Regions from separate parts of the Corallincola platygyrae genome, predicted to be linked through region 1. Evidence: predicted binding sites of a transcription regulator. Region 1 holds the regulator's gene; the other holds the start of a gene.

Region 1 (7,698 bases):
GACTACGACATCATGGGGTGGAGCAAAGACCAGGTAATCAGTGACATGATTGACCAGTATGAGAAGCATATGCACTTCCTACATCAGGTACGCTAGGTCCGTTGCAGTTGCGAACATCGCCTATTGCATCTCATAAACAGCTGCCAGATACTCGATTAGAATTAGATCGTTAGAGGGATAACCATGCGTATCTGGCTGCTTGCTTTGAGCTGTCTTTTCTCACTCAACACCTTTGCCTACGATAGGATCTCCGGCGCCCACTTTGCCAGTCGTTCTGAAGTGATTGCTCAACACGGTATGGCGGCGACCAGCCAGCCGCTGGCGACCCAGGTCGCGTTAGATGTGCTCAAGCAAGGTGGTAGTGCAGTTGATGCAGCTATTGCTGCGAATGCATTGTTGGGATTAGTAGAACCTACCGGTTGTGGTATTGGTGGCGACCTGTTTGCCATTGTGTGGGATGCAAAAAGTCAGCGTCTACATGGTTTGAATGCCTCTGGTCGCTCGCCTAAATCTTTGACCCTCGAACACCTTCAATCCCTTGGCATAGACTACTTACCGCCATATGGTCCATTACCTGTATCAGTACCCGGCACTGTCGATGGCTGGTATGAGCTGCATGGCAAGTTCGGCAAGTTGCCGATGGATAAGTTACTGGCGCCCGCCATCAGGTACGCTGAAAACGGTTTTCCTGTCAGTGAGCTGATCGCTTATTACATGCAGCGCAGTGGGCCGCGCTTATCAAAGTATCCCGGGTTCGCTCAGGTGTTTATGCCTAATGGAAAAATGCCCGAGAAAGGTGAGATCTTTAAAAATCCAGCACTGGCTTCTACCTATCGAGCGATCGCTAAAGGTGGCCGTGATGCATTCTACAAAGGAGACATCGCAGTCAAAATCGCTGCTTATATGAAGCAGAACGACGGTTTCCTCAGCTATGAAGATCTGGCAACACACACCTCTGACTGGGTAGCCCCAGTGTCGACTAACTATCGAGGCTACGATCTTTGGGAATTGCCACCAAACGGGCAGGGCATTGCTGCACTGCAGATCCTGAATATCCTGGAGCCCTACGACATTGCCAAAATGGGATTCGATAGTCCCGAGTATGTGCACCTGTTTGTTGAAGCGAAAAAATTAGCATTTGAGGACCGCGCAAAATTCTATGCCGATCCGGCTTTTAACGAACTTCCTGTCTCAGGGTTGATATCTAAGGCGTACGCCAAAGAACGCGCAAAGCTGATCGATGTTAACAAGGCTGCCAAACGGCTGGATGCGGGTAATCCGGCACTGTATCACGGCGATACCATCTATCTGACGACAGCTGACAGTGAAGGCAATATGGTATCGCTGATCCAGAGTAACTATCGTGGTATGGGCTCAGGCATGACACCTCCGGAGCTGGGCTTTGTGCTTCAGGATCGCGGCCAAATGTTTACCCTGGAACCTGGTCACTTCAATAGCTATGAGCCCGGTAAGCGCCCCTTCCACACCATTATTCCCGCCTTTGTCACCAAAGAAGGTAAGCCATGGATGAGTTATGGTGTGATGGGAGGCGCGACTCAGCCGCAGATGCATGCTCAAATCCTTATCAACATGATCGATTTTGGTATGAATCTGCAGGAAGCTGGGGATGCACCACGTATTCTTCATACCGGCTCCAGTCAACCAACCGGCGAGCAGATGACAGACGGCGGTTACGTTAGCCTTGAGAATGGCTTTTCTGCCCATACCCGACGTGCATTGGTTCAGATGGGACACACGTTGCAGGAAGCGTCGGGACCGTACGGTGGCTATCAGGCGATCATGCGGGATCTCGAGTCGGGTGTGTATTACGGTGCGTCAGAATCCCGCAAGGATGGTCAGGCCGCAGGCTATTAAGTCACACCGACTGCTGTAGATAGGCTATTGAATATCACCCTGCTTGATCCCAAGCAGGGTTTTTCCTCATTGGCTGACTAAAATGTCGCCGCTATGCAAACACCTTTATTTCACAGCTTTGGTCATTACCTGAAGCAGCGCTTTGGCCACAAGGTCAGAAAGCTGTCCTTGCATGGTAATTTCAGTTGCCCGAACCGTGATGGCACCCTCGGGCGGGGTGGCTGTACCTTCTGTAATGTGGCGTCTTTTGTTGATGAGTCGGCGAAAATTCAGACAATTGAACAGCAGTTGGTGGTAAGGGAGCACGAGTTAAAGCGTAAAGCAGATGCATATTTGGCGTACTTTCAGGCGTACACCAGCACCTATGGTGAGCAGAAGCAATTGCAACGCCTATATGATGAGGCGTTGGCGGCACAGAATATCGTCGGATTGTGCGTCGGCACGCGGCCAGATTGTGTGCCCGACGGCGTGTTAGATATGCTTGTCGACTACCAATCGCAAGGGCAGGAGATCTGGTTGGAGTTGGGGTTGCAGACGGCGAATGATCAAACGCTGAAACGCATTAACCGTGGCCATGAATTTGCTGCCTATTGTGACACCGTCGAGCGGGCCCAACAGCGCGGCCTGAAAGTATGTACTCACTTGATTGCCGGACTACCTGGTGAAACCAAACTTGATTCGCTGGACACGCTGAACAAGGTATTGGATGTCGGGGTTGATGGCTTAAAGCTACATCCCCTGCATATTGTGGAAGGTAGCGTGATGGCAAAGGCTTGGCGTGCTGGGCGAATGCCGACCATCGATCAGGAGAGTTACGCAGATATTGCAGCTGAAATGATTCAGCGCACACCGGCTAACGTGGTGTTTCACCGTATCTCGGCCCATGCCAGACCACCGACTCTGTTGGCTCCGGATTGGTGCCAGGATAAGTGGTTGGGGCCACGTCTGATAGAAGAGAGATTAAAGCGAAGCGGGCCACAGGGGTGCTTAACAGAACAGCGGTTTGTGGCCTGACCTAAATACTTGATTGGTGATTAGCTGGAGAAAGCGAACAGGTTCTTCACTGCACCCACAGTTTTGTCCATCTCTTTAATGCTGGTCGGGGTGATAAAGATGGTGTCGTCACCGGCGATTGTACCCAAAATACCTTCGGCTTTGCCCAAAGAATCGAGTAGTCGGGCTATTAGCTGTGCTGCGCCAGGGCTGGTGCGGATAACAATAGCAACTTCGTTGTAGTCGATATCGAGAACTAGGTTCTTAAGCTGACTGGAAGTGGTGGGAACACCGAGCTCGATTGGCAAGCAGTAGACCATCTCTTGTTTGGCGTTGCGTGTGCGCACTGCACCAAACTTACTGAGCATTCGGGAGACTTTGGATTGGTTGATGTTGGCGAAGCCCTGCTGCTGCAGCGCTTTGACAATTTCCCCTTGGGATCCGAAGCACTCTTCTTTCAACAGGTTCTTGAACGAGCGTACCAAGTCTTCCTGTTTACCGTAATTCATTACTCAAATGACTACCATTCAAAAATTATGCACTCATTCTGCATAAAATTGCACTTCTCTGCAAGAGCGGAACGCTGACTGCAAAATAATCGTTGGCAGCCAAGGTTTACGCACTTTGCGCACTATTTGTTACGGGTTCAATCCGTGATCTCGGTAGTGTGACATTGATTGTATTTTCTACCTCCTTGTTTTATCGTTTTTTCAGCTCCCATGGGGGCGGAAAAGCTAAAGTCTCCTAAGATTCTCCATAAAGAAGGGAACCCACAATGAAAGTCGCTGTATTAGGTGCTGCTGGCGGTATCGGCCAGGCACTCTCTTTGTTATTGAAAACACAACTTCCAGCTGGTTCTGAGCTGGCCCTGTATGACATCGCTCCTGTAACGCCTGGCGTGGCAAAGGATCTGAGTCATATTCCTACCCAAGTAGCGATTGAAGGTTATGGCCAGGACGGTCTGAATCAGGCACTGACAGGTGCCGACATTGTATTAATCCCAGCAGGTGTACCGCGTAAACCGGGCATGGACCGTGCGGACCTGTTTAACTTTAACGCGGGTATCGTTAAGACCCTGGTTGAAGCCATTGCTGAACAGTGCCCTAAAGCCTGCGTCGGTATCATCACTAACCCTGTAAACACCACGGTAGCAATTGCTGCTGAAGTGCTGAAAAAAGCGGGCGTTTACGATCCCAAAAAACTGTTCGGTGTTACAACACTGGATGTGATCCGTGCTGAAGCCTTTATTGCTGAAGCCAAGGGCCTGAATCCAGAAGAAGTAAATATTAACGTGATCGGTGGTCACAGTGGTGTCACCATTCTGCCATTGCTGTCTCAGCTTGGTCTGGATTTCAGCGACGAAGAGATCGCAGCGCTGACTGACCGTATTCAGAACGCTGGTACTGAGGTAGTTGAAGCCAAAGCTGGCGGCGGCTCTGCAACCCTTTCTATGGGCCAGGCGGCTGCACGCTTCTGTTTGTCGCTGGTTAAAGCGATGCAAGGCGAAGCCGTTGTTGAGTGCGCCTATGTTGAAGGCCCTGGTGAGCACACCAAGTTCTTCGCTCAACCAGTTAAGCTGGGTCCAGAAGGTGTAGAAGCTGTACTGCCATATGGTGATGTCAGTGCATTTGAGCAAACCGCACTGGAAGGCATGATGGATACACTCCAGGGTGATATCCAGAAAGGTATTGAATTCGCAGGTTAATCATTCTGTGAGGCAATAAAAAAAGGCGCCAATCGGCGCCTTTTCTATGTGAGCAGCAAAAGACTAGTGGTCGCGTTGTACCGCTATTCGTGCCAGCGCTATCAACGCACCTTTGTAATCGCTGTCAGGCAAGTGTTCGAGTGCAGCGACCGCTTTTGCGGCTTCTTCATCAGCGCGCAGGCGGGTATAGGCAAACGCATCTGTTGATTCAATGGCGGCAACGATATTCGGCAATTGCGCTGGGTCTGCACCATGCTCAATCGCATCTCGGATTATCTTGCGCTGTGCGTCTGTGCCAACTTGCATTGCCCTAATAAGGGGGAGGGTGGGTTTACCCTCTGCCAAATCGTCACCCAGGTTCTTACCCAGTGCATCCGCATCCGCAGTGTAGTCAAGCAAGTCATCGACTAATTGGAATGCCGTGCCCAGATAACGGCCATAATCGGCCATCGCTGTTTTTATCGTGTCTGGTTCGTCAGCCAGTTCTGCTGCTAAGTGAGTGGCAGCTTCAAACAGCTTGGCCGTCTTACAGTAGATGACTTCCATGTAGCGTGCTTCATCTGTATCCGGGTCGTTGCAGTTCATTAACTGCATGACTTCCCCTTCGGCTATAACATTGGTGGCATCTGCCAATACGTGCATGACTTGCATCGAATCCAAGGTCACCATCATTTGGAAAGCGCGTGTATACAGGAAGTCGCCAACCAAGACGCTGGCCTGATCACCAAACATGGCGTTTGCTGTTTTGCGGCCGCGACGCATAGTGGATTCATCCACGACATCATCATGAAGTAAGGTCGCAGTGTGGATAAACTCGATAATGGCCGCTAAAACACGGTGTTTTTCGCCCTCATAGCCAAGCGCACGAGCAGCCAATGTAGTCAGAAGGGGACGCAGTCGCTTACCGCCGCTGTTAACTATATAGAAGCCGAGTTGGTTAATCAGGGCAACATCGGAGTCCAATTGCTCCATAATGGCGTGGTTGACCTGCTGCATGTCTTCTTCGGCAAGTTGCCGAATTTGCTCGAGATTCATTTCGTTCCTGAGAGTAATAGTTTATTTTTAGCGGCTGGGCATGAATGTCCATTTCAAAGCAGCAGATTCTAGCCTTTATTTATGTGCTAAAACAGTCTGATGTGATAACGATTCCGGCACACATGAGTAACACAACAGTAAACTGAAATTTGCCTTGATCGGTTAAAAACTTTTCAGTAGAATGCGCGCCCTATTGTGAATAGTAAATCGTGTCTGTCGGCCTGTATTAGATTGTCGAGGCACGCATACCAGCGGAGTTAAATCATGTACGCGGTTTTCCAAAGTGGCGGTAAGCAACACCGTGTAGCCGAGGGGCAAACCGTTCGCTTAGAAAAGCTGAACGCAGAGACCGGCGCTACTGTCGAATTCGACAAAGTGTTGATGGTTGCCAACGGTGAAGATATCAAGGTGGGTGCACCTTACGTTGATGGCAGTAAAATTACTGCTGAAGTCGTAACTCACGGTCGTGGCGCTAAGATCAAGATCGTTAAGTTCCGTCGTCGTAAGCACTCTCGTAAGCAGATGGGCCACCGTCAGTGGTTCACTGAAGTCAAAATCACTGGCATCAGTGCTTAAGTTTCAGGAGTAGAGTCAGATGGCACATAAAAAGGCAGGTGGTAGTACCCGAAACGGACGCGATTCAGAAAGTAAGCGTCTTGGCGTTAAGCGTTTCGGTGGCGAGTCAGTATTGGCTGGCAACATCATCGTTCGTCAGCGTGGTACTAAGTTCCACGCAGGCACTAACGTAGGTATCGGTAAAGACCACACATTGTTCGCAACTGCTAACGGTAAAGTTCAGTTCGAAGTTAAAGGTCCTAAGAACCGTAAATACGTAAGCATCGTAGCTGAGTAAGCTAAGCTGCTTGAAAAAGGCCTCGCGTGATGCGGGGCTTTTTTGTTTCTGAAGCCTGTAGCCGTGCTAAGGTTATACCAATCCGCATATTCTTATTCGGGTTGGTATTAGATATATCGGTCGAGCATTCGGTTCGACACAGGTTACCTCGAGAGTCAGTCCATGAAGTTTGTTGATGAAGCAGTGATCCGCGTTGAAGCGGGTGACGGTGGTAACGGCATCGTAAGTTTCCGCCGTGAAAAGTATGTGCCCAAAGGTGGCCCGGATGGTGGCGACGGCGGTGATGGCGGCGACGTGTATCTGGTGGCAGATGAAAACCTGAATACCTTGATCGATTATCGCTTTGAACGTTTTCATCGCGCTGAGCGCGGTACCAATGGCCAGGGGGCCAACTGTACTGGTAAGCGTGGTGGTGATCTCGAGCTGCGCGTGCCTGTAGGAACCCGCGCCACCGATCAAGATACAGGTGAAGTGATTGGTGACTTAACTCGTCACGAGCAGAAGCTGATGGTGGCGAAAGGTGGCTTCCACGGTTTGGGTAATGCCCGATTCAAAAGCAGTACCAACCGCGCGCCGCGTCAAAAAACGATGGGCACACCAGGTGAAGTACGCAGCCTTAAGATGGAGCTGATGCTACTGGCTGATGTTGGTCTGTTAGGTTTCCCAAATGCGGGTAAATCTACCTTCATCCGTTCAGTTTCCGCTGCCAAGCCCAAGGTTGCCGACTATCCTTTCACCACGTTGGTACCAAACCTTGGTGTGGTTCGTCCCGAGTCTCATCGCAGCTTTGTGATTGCAGATATTCCGGGGCTGATTGAAGGTGCCGCAGAAGGTGCTGGGCTGGGCATTCGCTTTTTGAAGCACCTGGAACGTTGCCGTCTTTTATTGCATGTGGTGGATATCTGTCCGGTCGATGGCTCAGATCCTGCCGAAAGTGCCGTGACTATCTTGGAAGAGTTAGCACGGTACAGTCCGAAACTGGCTGAAAAGCCGCGCTGGCTGGTATTCAACAAAACTGACCTGGTGCTTGAAGAGGAAGCGGACGAGATCATCGCCCGTGTCGTTGAAGCGTTAGGTTGGGAAGGCGACGTTTACCGCATGTCTGCGTTCAACAAAGAGGGCACGGATCCACTTTGCTGGAAGATCCTGGAATACCTGGATACCCTGCCAAGTGATCGTCTGGCCGAAGTCGAAGAAGCCGACAAGGTCGAGTTCCAGTGGGACCATTACCATGAAT
Region 2 (7,698 bases), on a different contig from region 1:
AACATTGTCTATCCGAAGGCTGGCTGGATGAGGCCCGTTTTTGCGAGAGTTATTGCAGGCGTCGTAGTGATGCTGGTTATGGCCCACAACGAATTCGTGCTGAGTTGAGCGAGCGAGGCATAGACAGTTACCTGATTGAACAAGCTTTTGCTAACAATGGCATTGACTGGCAACAAGCACTTATTCAATGCGCTGAAAGGCGTTTCAGTGCAGCTCCAAAATCCCATGAAGAACGTGCTAAGCAGATTCGTTTTTTGATCTATCGTGGCTTTAGTTACGATCAGGTCCAGAACATGTATAAATAATGAACTATTCTTCCTTTTCATACTCTTAACGAACGTTGTCAATTAGCAACAATCCGTTTTAGTTGCTTGATGGAGAAACTATGAAAAAGATCTGTTCGACGTGTGCATCGGTTTTCACCCTGATATTTCTGATGTTATCTGGCGCCGCATTGGCAGATACACTTCGACTCAAGGATGGTCGTGTGATTGAAGGTACCCTCGTCTCTCGCGATCAAAATATGGTCACATTTAATGTCAACGGACAGGACCAATGGTTCCCCACTGACCAGGTGGCGGGTATTGACTTTGGTACAGCAGGAACTGCGCCTGCACAGCAAGCGCCAGCCGCTCAACCGGCCCCACAGGCAGCACCGGCTCCACAAGCGGCTGCGCCAGCAGAAGTGGCTGCAGGCACGCAGTTGACCGTCAGACTAAGTGACGCGTTAGATACCCGTAAAACAGGCAAGGGTCAGCGCTTTACTGCAGTCCTTGAAGCCGACCTCGTGGCATCAAATGGCACAGTCATTGCGCCCCGTGGTACTCAAGTCTATGGTCGGGTGATAGAGGCTGATTCTTCAGGCCGTTTGATGGGCAAGCCGGCCATTGTCTTGGAACTGACTGAGGTGATGGTTAACAACCAGATGAAACCTATCGTTACTGGCCAGTTGCAGGCTACCGGAGACAGTGCTGCTCGAGGCACCGTTGGACGTACCGCGAGAGGTGCTGCTATTGGCGGATTGATTGATGGTAGTGATGGCGCTAAAACCGGAGCCAAAGTTGGATTGGGCGCTTCTGTATTATTCGGTAAGAACCACATCCAGATCCCAGCCGGTACCCTGTTAGATTTTCGCCTGAGAACGCCGTTTTACGGTTAACACCTACCTGCTTAGTAGAACAAAAGGGCTCATAGAGCCCTTTTTTGATCTATTTTCGCGCCTGCATAGGAACAAGTGGTTGTTCCTTCGTCATCAACGCATATAATTGTCGGTTCGAAAATTCTTAGTGATTCAGCTTAGTTTTTCACTGAAGCTGAATGTATCGCACCTGTTTGTCGGGATCTCAGTATGTATATGACCAGTGCAGAAATTCGAGAAGCGTTTCTCGAATTTTTCCGAACGAAGGGCCACCAGCTTGTGAGCAGCAGCTCACTTGTGCCTCACGATGACCCAACGCTGTTGTTCACCAATGCCGGTATGAACCAATTCAAAGATGTGTTCCTGGGCAAAGAGCAGCGTAGTTACGTAAGAGCCGCCTCTTCGCAGCGCTGTGTTCGTGCCGGTGGTAAGCACAACGATTTAGAGAATGTTGGTTACACTGCTCGCCACCACACCTTCTTCGAAATGCTGGGTAACTTCAGTTTTGGTGATTACTTCAAGAAAGAAGCGATCAACTACGCTTGGGAGTTTCTGACCGAGGTAGCCAAGCTTCCTAAAGAGCGCCTCTTGGTAACTGTCTACGAGACTGATGACGAAGCATTTCAGATCTGGAACGAGCAGATCGGTGTTCCTGCAGATCGTATTGTTCGCATCGGTGATAAGTCACCAGAGAAAAAATTTGAGTCAGATAACTTCTGGCAAATGGGTGATACCGGCCCTTGTGGACCATGCACTGAGATTTTTTATGATCACGGCGAACATATTTGGGGTGGGCCTCCAGGATCTCCGGAAGAAGATGGCGATCGCTTCATTGAAATCTGGAACGTGGTCTTCATGCAGTTTAACCGTCAAGCCGACGGAACCATGGATCCACTACCTAACCCATCTGTTGATACGGGCATGGGCTTGGAGCGTATCGCAGCGATTTTGCAGGGCGTGCATTCCAACTATGAGATCGATATTTTCCAGACCCTGATTAAGCACGCTGCGCAGATCATTGGCACTGAAGATTTGGAAAGCAAGTCGTTGCGAGTGATCGCCGACCACATTCGTTCGTGTGCTTTCTTAATTGCCGACGGTGTAATGCCTTCAAACGAAGGCCGTGGTTATGTCTTACGCCGAATTATCCGTCGTGCCGTACGCCACGGTAACAAGCTGGGAGCCAAAGGCGCCTTCTTTAATCGCTTGGTTCCGGTATTGGCTAACGAGATGGGCGCAGCTTTTGATGAGTTGAAGAGCCAAATCCCGGTGATCGAAAAAGTACTCAAGGTAGAAGAGGAGCAGTTTGCTCGTACCTTGGATCGCGGACTTCAGATCCTGGATGATGCGCTGGTTGAGTTGGAAGGCACGCAGATCCCTGGTGAGTTGGTATTTAAACTCTACGATACCTATGGCTTCCCCGCCGATCTGACAGCAGATATTGCTCGTGAGCGCGAGCTGACAATCGATCAGGAAGGTTTTGATCGAGAAATGGAAGCACAGCGCAAACGCGCCCAGTCTGCCAGCAGTTTTGATAAGGATTACAACGCGGATCTGAATGTTCAGCACTGCAGTGAATTTGTTGGTTACGACAAGCTGAACGACAACACAAAAGTTGTGTCACTGTTTACCAAGTCTGGTGAGACCATTGAGCGACTGCAGGCGGGACAGGAAGGGATCGTGGTTCTGGACCATACACCTTTCTACGCTGAAAGCGGTGGTCAGAAAGGCGACATCGGTTCTTTGAGAATGAATGATGGTGCTTTCGCTGTGACTGATACCCAGAAGTCTGGTAACGCAGTCGTGCATCACGGTTACGTCGAGTTTGGTGAGATTTATGTGGGTGAAGAGCTCACTGCTGACGTTGATGAGCGTTATCGTAAGACGACTGCACTTAACCACTCAGCTACTCACCTGTTGCACGCAACGTTACGACAGGTACTGGGTGAGCATGTGCAGCAGAAAGGATCGTTAGTTGGCCCTGATCGCCTGCGCTTCGATTTCTCTCACTTTGAGAGTTTGAGCATAGGCACACTGCAACAGATCGAACATATCGTTAATCAGCAGATCCGCCGAAACAATCCTGTTCAGACAAACGTAATGAACATCGAAGATGCCAAACGCTCGGGCGCAATGGCCCTTTTTGGTGAGAAGTATGACGATGATGTTCGAGTTGTCAGCATGGGCGAATTCTCGACCGAGCTTTGTGGCGGCACCCATGTTGAGCGTACTGGTGATATTGGCTTCTTTAAGATCATATCTGAAGCCGGTATTGCTGCGGGCGTGCGTCGAATAGAGGCACAGACAGGTCAGGCTGCTATCGACATGATGCACTCTCTGGGCAACCAGATGTCAGAGATGAGCTCGCTGGTAAAAGGTGATACACACTCAATTGCAGATCGTGTACGTCAGACTGTCGACCGCATGCGTTCGCTTGAGAAAGAAGTTGAACAACTGAAAGCGGAATTAGCTAAACACAAAGGTGCCAGCCTGACCGACTCAGTCGTTGAAATTAACGGCATTAAAGTTCTGGTAAATCAGCTTGATGGCGCAGATCCAAAGAGTCTGCGAGGTATGGTTGACGACCTTAAGAATCGCCTGGGTTCAGGCATTGTTGTACTTGGCGTTCCGGGTGACAACAAGGTTAGCCTGATTGTTGGTGTAACCAAGGATCTCACCTCAAAGGTGAAAGCGGGCGAACTGGTAAATATGGTTGCGCAGCAGGTTGGCGGTAAGGGCGGTGGTCGCCCTGATATGGCCCAGGCTGGCGGTAGTGACACGGCTGCATTGCCGGATGCATTGGCGTCTGTAAATGAATGGTTGAGTGAACGCCTGTAACAACTAAAGGAGTAGCGCAACGTGGCTCTCATAGTACAAAAATTTGGTGGTACCTCGGTTGGCACTGTAGAGCGTATTGAGGCAGTTGCAGAGCGAGTGGTTCGTCACCGCTTGGCCGGTGACGATGTTGTCGTCGTGGTTTCAGCAATGTCCGGTGAGACCAACCGACTACTGGGACTCGCGAACGCAATTGATCCTGAAGCCCCGGCACGCGAAATTGATGTGCTGGTGTCTACCGGTGAGCAGGTAACGATTGCTCTGTTGGCGATGGCATTAAATAAACGTGGTTGCAGTGCGCAGTCATTTACCGGTGACCAGGTGAAAATCCTGACCGACGATTCGCATAGTAAGGCTCGGATCCTGGATGTGGAGCATAGCCTGCTCAAATCTCGCATTTCAGAAGGTGTGGTGCCTATTGTTGCGGGTTTCCAGGGGGTCGATGAGAACAACAACATCACTACCCTTGGGCGTGGCGGTTCTGACACGACTGCGGTAGCTATTGCTGCTGCGATTGGTGCCGATGAATGCCAGATCTATACAGATGTGGATGGCGTTTATACCACGGATCCCCGGGTAGAGCCTTCGGCACGTAAAATGAATACCATCACTTTCGAAGAGATGCTCGAAATGGCGAGTCTTGGCGCGAAGGTGTTGCAGATCCGTTCGGTTGAGTTTGCCGGTAAATACAATGTGCCATTACGTGTGCTTTCAAGTTTTGAGGAAGGCGAGGGCACCTTGATCACTTATGAGGGATTGAATATGGAAAAGCCGCTGGTATCTGGCATCGCTTTTAATCGAGATGAAGCTCGCCTAACCATTTTGGGCGTTCCAGATCTGCCGAATGTGGCGGCATCTGTCTTGGCCCCTATTGGCAATGCAAATATCGATATTGATATGATCATCCAGAATTCAGTAGGCGATAACACTGCTGATTTCACGTTCACCGTGCATCGCAATGATTTTGCTCGCGCAAAAGAGATACTGCAGCAAACCGCAGACAAGCTGCAGGCGAAAGGTGTGCAAGGCGATGATCAGATCGCTAAAATCTCTGTTGTAGGTGTAGGCATGAAGAGTCATGCAGGTGTCGCTGTGACCATGTTTGAGTCTTTAGGCGCAGAGGGCATCAATATTCAGCAGATTTCGACCTCAGAAATCAAGATTTCTGTATTAGTTGAAGAAAAGTACCTTGAATTGGCAGTTCGTACCCTGCACGCGGCATTTAATCTGGATAAAGAGCCGTTGCAGGAGTAATCTGCAGGTAAGAAAGTTTAAACTTTTACTAGCGAATAGTTGTCTATAAGCTAAGTTAATAATAATCCTGAGTTTTAATGGCGCTCTGGAGCCGCCACTCAGAGTTTAAGGAATGAAGGAGCAAGCGAATGCTGATTTTGACTCGTCGAGTTGGTGAGACCCTGATGATTGGTGATGAAGTCACTGTGACTGTATTGGGTGTTAAAGGTAATCAGGTCCGTATCGGTGTTAATGCGCCGAAAGAAGTATCTGTGCATCGTGAAGAGATCTACATGCGAATTCAGGCAGAGAAAGGTGATGACGAGGGTAACCGCGGTTACTAATCTGAACCAGCCCTGAAAACAAAGCCGACGTTAGTCGGCTTTGTGCGTTTTATGACAGGAAAATGATGCATTTTTGGTCATAAAGATTAAATCTGTGTTGAACAGAGAAAAACCCCCTAAAAAGTGTTTGACATAGGCGCCAGTTTCATTAGAATTCAGCGCCACTAAAGGTGAGGTGGCCGAGTGGCTGAAGGCGCTCCCCTGCTAAGGGAGTATGGGGTTTGTAGCCCCATCGAGGGTTCGAATCCCTCCCTCACCGCCATTGATTTAGTGCAACGCGCTCGTAGCTCAACTGGATAGAGTACCTGGCTACGAACCAGGCGGTTGGAGGTTCGAGTCCTCCCGAGCGCGCCATTAATCAAACAGTTTAAGCATTGATGTACTACACTACGTCACTGCACCAAGCGCTCGTAGCTCAACTGGATAGAGTACCTGGCTACGAACCAGGCGGTTGGAGGTTCGAGTCCTCCCGAGCGCGCCATTATTCAGAAGCCCAGCTTATGCTGGGCTTTTTTGTATCTGCACAAACCTTTCTGGAAATAATACTCTCCACTTTACGCCCGCACGCCCTTTTCGACGATTCAGAAACTGAGTGGCATGTCATGGGAAATTCACTATTTTCATGGCAGGCTTGTCTGGTCTGTCCAGTCGGGTCTTCAGTTAACTATTTGAAGTTATAAATGTGCGCTTTGCCATGGTTTTTAAAACTGGTGCAAAGTTAACCAGTTGGCTTTGATCCGGGTCATGCGGTTCAGTAGGCTTTGTCGTTAGCTTGACCCTGTCAGCTGCTAGTCAGATATGGCGAACACAAGTTTGCATATAAAATTACAATTATGTGATTTAGTCACTTAAAACCTAATATTTATGCGCATAAAAGTGACTAGATATGCAGATCTTGTTTGATTTTTACAATATGCCGTGGTACTTCTAGGCGTTATCGTCAGGAAACTGAAAAAAAATTACAGGATGAGTTCTGATGACTAGTATCAGCGAACTGTTACTCGATGCTGCCAGTATCATGGCCGTAGGGATGATATTTGTCTTTCTGTTCCTTAGCGTGCTCGTTGTTGGTGTTAATTTGTTAGCACGAATTGCGGGAGGTGAGGAGCCGGAAGTAGCAACACCAAAACCAACTGCAACAGCCCCCGGGCTGAGCCCTTCAATCGTTGCAGCGATTACTGCAGCGGTACATAAGTACCGGAACTCGACCAAGGATTAAAACAAGGAGCGATCCTGTATGAAAAAGCCACTAGCTATCACCGATGTGGTGCTTCGCGACGCCCACCAATCTCTTTTGGCTACGCGTCTGCGTATAGAAGATATGCTGCCCATTGCCGAGAAGTTGGATAAGGTCGGGTACTGGTCAATTGAATCATGGGGTGGCGCGACATTTGATGCCTGCATCCGTTTCTTGGGGGAAGACCCGTGGGAGCGTCTGCGTGCACTGAAAAAAGCGATGCCAAACACCAAGCAGCAGATGCTGCTGCGTGGCCAGAACCTGCTTGGTTATCGTCATTATGCTGATGATGTTGTGACCAAGTTCGTTGAACGCGCCCATGCCAATGGTATGGACGTTTTCCGTATCTTCGATGCGATGAATGATGTGCGTAACTTCCAGACCGCAGTAAAAGCGGCTGTAGATGTGGGCGCTCATGCTCAGGGTACAATTTCCTACACCACTAGCCCGGTTCATACCCTGGATACCTGGCTGGATATGGGTAAACGTCTGCAGGACCTTGGTTGTCACTCTATCTGTATCAAAGATATGGCTGGTCTGCTGAAACCATATGAAGCTGAAGAGCTGATTGGTCGCCTTAAAGAAGAGCTGGATCTGCCTTTGGCACTGCACTGCCACGCAACCACAGGTCTTAGCCTAGCAACGCATATGAAAGCGATCGATGCTGGTATTGATATTCTCGATACTGCCATCTCATCGATGAGTATGACTTACGGCCATAGCCCGACAGAAACTATTGTTTCTATCGTGGAAGGTACAGATCGTGATACTGGTATCGACCTCTCCGGTATGGAAGAGATTGCAGCTTACTTCCGTGACGTGCGTAAGAAGTACGCCAAGTTTGAAGGAAGTCTGAAAGGTATCGATGCCCGCATTCTGCTGGCTCAGGTCCCAGGTGGCATGCTGACTAA

What was found. Region 1 encodes ArgR, which controls arginine synthesis, uptake and breakdown. Its sites were predicted from a motif close to ANTGAATANNTATTCANT; they were not measured.
Region 2: the regulator ArgR is predicted to act here: its motif matches at 6,426-6,443, upstream of ABEA14_RS14340 (oxaloacetate decarboxylase subunit gamma).

The regions. Positions count from the first base shown of each region.
Region 1 covers NZ_BAABLI010000008.1:501,960-509,657, forward strand. Annotated here, with positions in the region: gene ABEA14_RS07645 (BCCT family transporter) at 1-96, shown strand, start outside; gene ggt (gamma-glutamyltransferase) at 184-1,875, shown strand; gene mnmL (tRNA modification radical SAM protein MnmL/YtqA) at 1,969-2,889, shown strand; gene argR (transcriptional regulator ArgR) at 2,910-3,377, opposite strand; gene mdh (malate dehydrogenase) at 3,644-4,573, shown strand; gene ispB (octaprenyl diphosphate synthase) at 4,637-5,608, opposite strand; gene rplU (50S ribosomal protein L21) at 5,873-6,184, shown strand; gene rpmA (50S ribosomal protein L27) at 6,204-6,461, shown strand; gene cgtA (Obg family GTPase CgtA) at 6,624-7,698, shown strand, end outside.
Region 2 covers NZ_BAABLI010000016.1:65,830-73,527, forward strand. Annotated here, with positions in the region: gene ABEA14_RS14300 (regulatory protein RecX) at 1-305, shown strand, start outside; gene ABEA14_RS14305 (hypothetical protein) at 386-1,159, shown strand; gene alaS (alanine--tRNA ligase) at 1,349-3,976, shown strand; gene ABEA14_RS14315 (aspartate kinase) at 3,998-5,227, shown strand; gene csrA (carbon storage regulator CsrA) at 5,356-5,550, shown strand; tRNA gene ABEA14_RS14325 (tRNA-Ser) at 5,720-5,812, shown strand; tRNA gene ABEA14_RS14330 (tRNA-Arg) at 5,828-5,904, shown strand; tRNA gene ABEA14_RS14335 (tRNA-Arg) at 5,955-6,031, shown strand; gene ABEA14_RS14340 (oxaloacetate decarboxylase subunit gamma) at 6,527-6,769, shown strand; gene oadA (sodium-extruding oxaloacetate decarboxylase subunit alpha) at 6,788-7,698, shown strand, end outside.